Regions from separate parts of the Bradyrhizobium lupini genome, predicted to be linked through region 1. Evidence: predicted binding sites of a transcription regulator. Region 1 holds the regulator's gene; the other holds the start of a gene.
What was found. Region 1 encodes LexA, which represses DNA repair genes until DNA is damaged. Its sites were predicted from a motif close to TGTTCNNNNTGTGTTCNG; they were not measured.
Positions count from the first base shown of each region.

Region 2: a site for LexA is predicted at 1,803-1,820, ahead of AB3L03_RS36870 (single-stranded DNA-binding protein). Genes of this name have one in related genera too.

Region 1 covers NZ_CP162553.1:7,553,609-7,557,264, reverse strand. The annotation lists gene AB3L03_RS36370 (HAD family phosphatase) at 1-135, shown strand, start outside; gene AB3L03_RS36365 (hypothetical protein) at 303-494, shown strand; partial or broken gene glp (gephyrin-like molybdotransferase Glp) at 733-1,943, shown strand; gene lexA (transcriptional repressor LexA) at 2,120-2,821, shown strand; gene AB3L03_RS36350 (hypothetical protein) at 3,315-3,656, shown strand, end outside.
Region 2 covers NZ_CP162553.1:7,657,021-7,660,676, reverse strand. The annotation lists gene gyrA (DNA gyrase subunit A) at 1-771, opposite strand, end outside; gene AB3L03_RS36870 (single-stranded DNA-binding protein) at 1,142-1,639, opposite strand; gene AB3L03_RS36865 (outer membrane protein) at 2,099-2,881, shown strand; gene AB3L03_RS36860 (outer membrane protein) at 3,112-3,656, shown strand, end outside.

The DNA of each region.
Region 1 (3,656 bases):
GTGCCCGCCGGGCGCATCGTGTTCTTCGACGATCTTGCCGAAAACATCGAGGGAGCGCGCGCGCGCGGCTTGACGGCGGTGCATGTGACCTCGCCGCGTGACGTCGGGAACGCATTGAAGGCATTGGGCATTTGACGACGGTCCGTTGTCGCGAAACCCACGACGGCACGGCCCGACGGACCAATTTTGAAAAATTGAGGAACCGGATCACTTTGTACATTTTTATACAGAGTTCCGGGAACGGAATACCGCCTTCCGGACTCTTAGAGTCCGTTGGGACTTCTACGGACGGATGCATCATCGTGCTGGGCAAAACCTACCTCACCAAGCAGGCCTCTCTTCTTCTTGAATTCGCGAGGACAACTTCAGATTCGGACCTTTCCGCCAAGCTTGTGAGCAAGGCCGCCGACCTGAAATCCCAAGCCGACCCGCTGCCCGACAAGGATCAGGGATCCAAGGCGCCCGACGTAACTCCCGGGCAGGCAGGGAGCTGATCGATTCAGGCCATGGCGCGTTCTCGCCTTGCCATGATTTTCGTCGCTTCCATGACCACTCTCCTGCCGATCTGTGACCTCCTTCGGATCATGCCGCGACGCGCTTGATCCTGCCTTCCGGAACAATGTGAAGGGGCGGGATGACTGTGCCTGCTCAGCCGCTTTTGCCTCTGCGCCTGCGCTCGGCTAGAAGACGTGCGGAACATTCGCCCGAACGTGCCGAGCAGGAGTTTTCGCCGTGGCCTTGATGCCGGTTTCTGACGCGCTTGCCGCGGTGCTGGCGGGTGCAGAGCCGCTGCCGGAAGAAATGATTTCCCTCGACGAGGCCTACCATCGCGTGCTCGCGCGTGACGTCGTGGCGCGGCGCACGCAGCCGCCGCAGGCGATGTCGGCGATGGACGGCTACGCGGTGCGCGCGGCCGATGCCGCGACGATCGATTCGGAGCTCACCGTCATCGGCGAAGTCGCAGCGGGCCGACCGTTCGAGGGGACGGTCGGAGCCGGCGAGGCCGTGCGGATCTTCACCGGCGGCGTCGTTCCCTTTGGCGCGGACGCCGTCGTGATCCAGGAGGACACGGTCGCCGCCGGCAAGCGGATCACGATCAAGGAAGCCGCAATCGCCGGCCGGCACATCCGCCCCGCCGGCGTCGATTTCCGCGAGGGCGACGTGCTCCTGCGCAAGGAAGCCGTTTGACCGAGCGAGACCTCGCGCTCGCCGCCGGGATGGATCATCCGCACCTTGCCGTTGTCAGGCGTCCGAAAGTCGCGATTCTCGCCACCGGCGACGAGCTGGTGATGCCGGGCACCACGCCCGGCCACGGCCAGATCGTCTATTCCAACGGCTACGCCCTGCACGCGCTCGCCCGCAGCGAGGGCGCCGAGACCATCGACCTCGGTATTGCCGCCGACACGCTGGAGGCGACCACCGCCGGCATCCGCCGCGCCCGCGAGAGCGGCGCCGACGTCCTGATCACGACCGGCGGCGCATCGGTCGGCGACCACGATCTGGTCCAGCAGGCACTGCGGGACGAAGGCATCGCGATGGCGTTCTGGAAGATCGCGATGCGGCCAGGCAAGCCAATGATGCACGGGCGACTCGGCGCAATGGGTGTGATCGGCCTGCCGGGCAATCCCGTATCGTCCTACGTGTGCGCTTTCCTGTTCATGGTGCCGCTGATTCGCGCCCTGTCGGGCCGTTCAGTGATTCACCATCGCCGTGAACGCGCCGTGCTCGGCCGCGACGTCGGCGCCAACGACCAGCGCGAGGACTATCTGCGCGCGCATCTTGAGGAGCGTGACGATGGCACACGCGTCGTTGTTCCCGTCAATCATCAGGACTCTTCGCTGCTTGCAGATCTCGCTGCAGCACAGGTACTTCTCGTCCGCGCACCATTCGCGCCGAAGGCCGAAGCCGGCACGGCTTGCGAAGTGTTGCGGCTCCCCGTCTGAGCGCCCCCGCAACGCGCGTTCCGCGCACTTTGCTCTGTTCACGGTAAATTAAGCAGTTGCGGAACATGTATCGAACATATAGTGTCTGTTCATGATTTGTTTCGAGCATGCAGCGGCTTATGGCCGAATTCAGCGTCTCGGAATCGGACGACATCAACCGGGGGACTTTGGTCGAGATGTTAACGCGCAAACAATACGAGCTTCTGCGGTTCATCAGTGAACGTCTGAAGGAAAGCGGCGTGCCGCCCTCCTTCGACGAGATGAAGGATGCGCTCGATCTGCGCTCGAAGTCGGGCATCCATCGCCTGATCACGGCGCTCGAGGAGCGTGGCTTCATCCGACGCCTGCCCAACCGCGCCCGTGCGATTGAAGTCATCAAGCTGCCGGAGCTCCAGGCAGCCGCTGGCAGCCGCCGCGGCTTCACGCCGAGCGTCATCGAGGGCAATCTCGGCAAGGTGCGTGCGAGCGCGAGCCTGCCCGCTGACGAGGGCGAACGTCCCGTCGCGGTGCCGGTGATGGGCCGCATCGCGGCCGGCACGCCGATCGAGGCGTTGCAGACCCGCAGCCATACTATCAGCGTACCGCCTGACATGCTCGGCTCGGGCGAGCATTACGCGCTGGAAGTGCGCGGCGACTCGATGGTCGAAGCCGGCATTCTCGACGGCGACATGGCCCTGATCCAGCGCAACGAGAGCGCCGATACCGGCGACATCGTGGTGGCGCTGATCGACGACGAGGAAGCGACGCTGAAGCGCTTCCGCCGTCGCGGCGCCTCGATCGCGCTCGAGCCCGCCAACGCGGCCTATGAGGTCCGCATCCTGCCGCCCAACCGGGTGAAGATTCAGGGCAAGCTGATCGGGCTTTACCGGAAGTACTGATACCGGGAGTCTTTCTATCGGCAGTACTTCATATCGGAAGCACTTCATGCCGGAGGTGCTTGGCGCCTCGCGCGCTTCCGATCGGCATCGCCGGTCAGAGATTGGAGCGGATCATCGTCCGCTCCGGCTGGATAGCCTTTCTGGTTCTGCACAGACTATCCGGCCCCTCCTCCAACGCTGGCTCCTCGCCACGCCGACGAAGCAGCACCGCTTCAAGCAGCACCGCTTCGCGGCTCGGTTGTTCGAGGAAACAGCGACCAGCGGTCAAGTTCGGCCGTTGCAGCCAAGTTGGCAATGTTCGCGTACGCGCCTCCCGAATGCATCGCGGCGAGCTTTGTTCCTATTGAATTCGGGAAAGATAATGTGATCGCGGCTTGCGGAAGCCAGCCGCAGATTTGCCCACAACCAAGCAGAGCGTTCGTGCTTCCACTCTGATAGAGGCCTGCGCCTCGATAAGAGACGCGGGTTGCTATCCCAGCATGAGGAGCACCCGATGTGTGACTACAGCCTACATGCCGTCGCGTCGCGCCCCGCCGAAGTCGGCGAGACGATCGTCACGACAAGCTTCCGCGGCACCTCGACGCGCGGCTTCGCCTCTGCAGCCGATCCGTCTGTTGCCGTCTGCCTGCTGCCGGGGACGGAGCTCGCCTTCGCCGACGACGTCCGCTACGACAATCGCTGGATCTGGACGCGCACCATCAATTCCCGCGTGGGCAAGTTCGGCAAGATCGATCCGCACGTTCCCGACCGCCATCATGATGCGATCGAATTCCCCGACGGCAAATACGTGCTGGTGACGCAGCTCGTCGAAGGCCAGCGCGCGACGGTGCTGCAA
Region 2 (3,656 bases), 100 kb from region 1:
CGCGACCTTGCCGCGCATCATGACCGAGCCGCGGCCGAGGTGATAGGCGGCGCGGATGCCCTGCCGTCCGAGGATGACGCCGCCGGTCGGGAAGTCGGGTCCCGGCACGATGTTGATGAGCTCGTCGATGGTGAGCGCGGGGTTGTCGATCAGCGCGACGCAGGCGTCGATGACCTCGCCGAGATTGTGCGGCGGGATGTTGGTCGCCATGCCGACCGCGATGCCGCCGGCGCCGTTGACGAGAAGGTTCGGGAACTTGGCTGGCAAGACCGACGGTTCGGTCTCGTTGTTGTCGTAGTTCGGCTGGAAGTCGACCGTGTCCTTGTCGATGTCGGCCAGCAGAGCCAGCGCCGCCTTCGTCAATCGGGCTTCGGTATAACGATAGGCAGCCGGGGGATCGCCGTCGACCGAGCCGAAATTGCCCTGGCCGTCGATCAGCGGCACGCGCATGGAGAAGTCCTGCGCCATCCGGACCATGGCGTCGTAGATCGACTGGTCGCCATGCGGATGATATTTACCGATGACGTCACCGACCACGCGGGCGGACTTGACGTACTTCTTGTCCGGCGTGTGCCCCTGCTCGTTCATCGAGTACAGGATGCGGCGATGCACCGGCTTCAGGCCATCGCGGGCGTCAGGCAGCGCCCGCGCCACGATCACGCTCATGGCGTAGTCGAGATAGGACTTCTTCATCTCCTCGAAGATGGAGACGGGGCGAATATCCGAGGGTTGCGCCGGCTGGTCGCCGGGCTTGTCGTCGTCGTCAGCCAAGGGGAAATCCGGTGAGGTTTTATCTGGGAATCATATAGCGCATCGAGCCTCTGATAACCACCCTCGCGGCGTTCTGGGAAGCGCTTGTTCCGCCTATTTTTCCAACAACTTAAGCCCTTGCGAGCGGTGTCTCGGACAGCACTCGCATCGGCCTTGCAAAATCGCCGCTCACGCGTGGAAAGCCGCGCGGTGAGCTTGCCGCGTCGGCGCGTTTGCCAAGCCGCAATCCGAGCTCACCCCAAACATGAAGCGGGCCCGGAAATGCCGAGCCCGTCCTGTCGATTAGTGGGATGTTCTGACATGAGATGAGAAGCGCCGCCCATCCGGCCGGGCGTCCGCATCAGGCGCCGCGTTCTTGGAGCGGAATCGCTCAGAACGGGATATCGTCGTCCATGTCGCTGTTGCGGCCACCGCCGCCGGCGGCAACAGGGCGCCGCGGCGCGCTGCTGACCGGACCGGAGGAGCCGAAATCGCCGCCCGGCTCGTCGCCGAAGCTGCCGCCTCCGCCACCGCCGCTACGACCGTCCAGCATCGTCAACGTCGAGTTGAACCCCTGGAGCACGACTTCGGTCGAGTACTTTTCGACACCGCTCTGGTCGGTCCATTTGCGGGTCTGGAGCGCACCCTCGACGTAAATCTTGGCGCCCTTCTTCAGATACTGTTCGGCGACCTTGCAGAGCCCTTCATTGAAGATCACGACGCGGTGCCACTCGGTCTTTTCCTTGCGCTCGCCAGTCGCCTTGTCGCGCCACGTCTCCGAGGTCGCGACGCTCAGATTGGCGATCGGCCGCCCGTCCTGGGTGCGGCGGATTTCAGGATCCTTGCCGAGATTTCCAACCAGAATGACCTTGTTGACGCTTCCCGCCATCTCCGCTCTCCGCTCCGAATGCCACTGAATTCAAGAAGGCCGGTCCGCTCCCGCGTTCCGCCGTGCCTGTTGAGGCGACCCTATACGCTCGCCGAACACTTGCGGACGACGATCAGGCCGTCACCCCTCCGGTTATCCCCACATATAGCATCGACCTCCGGTTCGTTCCAGATTTGTTCTTGGCGAAGACAGATCTGAAGGCGTGGGATCGATCGGCCACATGTGTTGCGGAAAGGCACACGTCGATTGGAACCTTTGTAGGTTCCCAAAAATGGAAGAAAGAACTTAACATTCAGCAAGTTATGGGTACTCGCACTGCCCCGGTCTTGTTGCATTTGGGAGACGGACTCTGCCGCTCCGTAGAGCTACGGTTGCCTCGGACTTAGTTCATATGGGCCCTCGCGCCTGATCAGCCGCTTCGGGGAAATAAGAAGCGGACGAAACCTGGGGAGACTGGCAATGAATAAGCTTCTTATTTGTGCAATCGGTGCAGTGGCGATGGGCTTGTCGGCTCCCGCAAGCGCGGCGGACATGGCCGCGCGTCCCTACACCAAAGCCCCGCCGCCGGCGGTTGCCGCCATCTACGACTGGAGCGGCTTCTACATCGGCATCAACGGCGGCGGTGGCTCCAGCCACAAGTGCTGGGACTTCGTCACGCCCGCGACCGGCGTTCTCGTCGGCGAAGGCTGTCACAATGCAACAGGGGGCACCGTCGGCGGCCAGATCGGCTATCGCTGGCAGTCCGCCAATTGGGTGTTCGGTCTGGAAGGCCAGGGCAACTGGGCTGACTTCCGGGGCGACAACGTGAGCACCCTCTTCCCTGGTACCGCTTTGGTGACGGGTGATCGCAACCGTTCCCGCATCGACGCTTTCGGTCTCATCACCGGTCAGGTCGGTTACGCCTGGAACAACGTGCTGCTTTACGTGAAGGGCGGCGCCGCCGTCGTCGGTGACAAGTACGACATCTACGCTGCTGCGGGTACGCCCGGCGCGGGCGCGCTGCTGGCTTCGGCCCGGGAGACTCGCTGGGGTGGCACGGTCGGGGCCGGTCTGGAATTCGGCTTCGCCCCGAACTGGTCGCTGGGCTTTGAGTACGACCACATCTTCCTTGGCGATCGCACGATCGGCTTCACAACGCCCGCGGGTGCGGTATTCGGCAGCGACCGGATTCGCCAGGACGTAGACATGGGCCTGGTGCGCTTGAACTATCGCTGGGGCGGTCCGGCCATCGCAAGGTACTGATCGCGCTGGACATATCGCACTTCGAAGGCCGGCCTTGCGCCGGCCTTTTGCTGTGCAGTTCTCCAATATTAATCGGTCAATAACCGTTCCGTTTTCCGACCGTTGTTGCTTTTGAGTGACACAACTTGCGGCTTCACTGGTGTAAGTACGGCATCAGTTGGGCAAGTGAGTCCGATGCCCTCCCTATCGTGGAAGGCACAATCAGAAACTGGGACTGGGATTAGTTGAAAATGAAAAAGGTTTTGTTGGCTTCGGCCTGTTTGTTCGCTCTCGCCGCCCCGGCTTCGGCCGCTGATCTCGCGGCGCGCCCCTACACCAAGGCCCCGGTGGCCATGGCTTCGGTCTACAACTGGACCGGCTTCTACCTCGGTATCGTCGGTGGCGGCGCTTGGGAAAATTCCTCGACCGACCCGAAGATGAAGGGCGGCTTCGTCGGCGGTACTGCCGGCTACAACTGGCAGACCGGCAATGTCGTGCTCGGCGTCGAGGCCGATGGTTCCTGGGCTGATGTCAGCGCGTCGGTCACCGGCCCCGTTGCCGTCCCCGGCTTCGGCCTCGTCAGCACCACCCTCAGCTCCAAAACCGATGCGATGGGAACCGTGCGCGGCCGCATCGGCTACGCCGTCAACAACGTCCTGTTTTACGGCACCGGTGGTTACGCCTGGATCGACAACAAGCTCAGCGTCAGCGCGCTCGGCGTGACCGTTTCCGACAGCAAGTGGCACTCCGGCTGGACCGTCGGTGCGGGCGTCGAAGCGTTCTTCGCTCCGCAGTG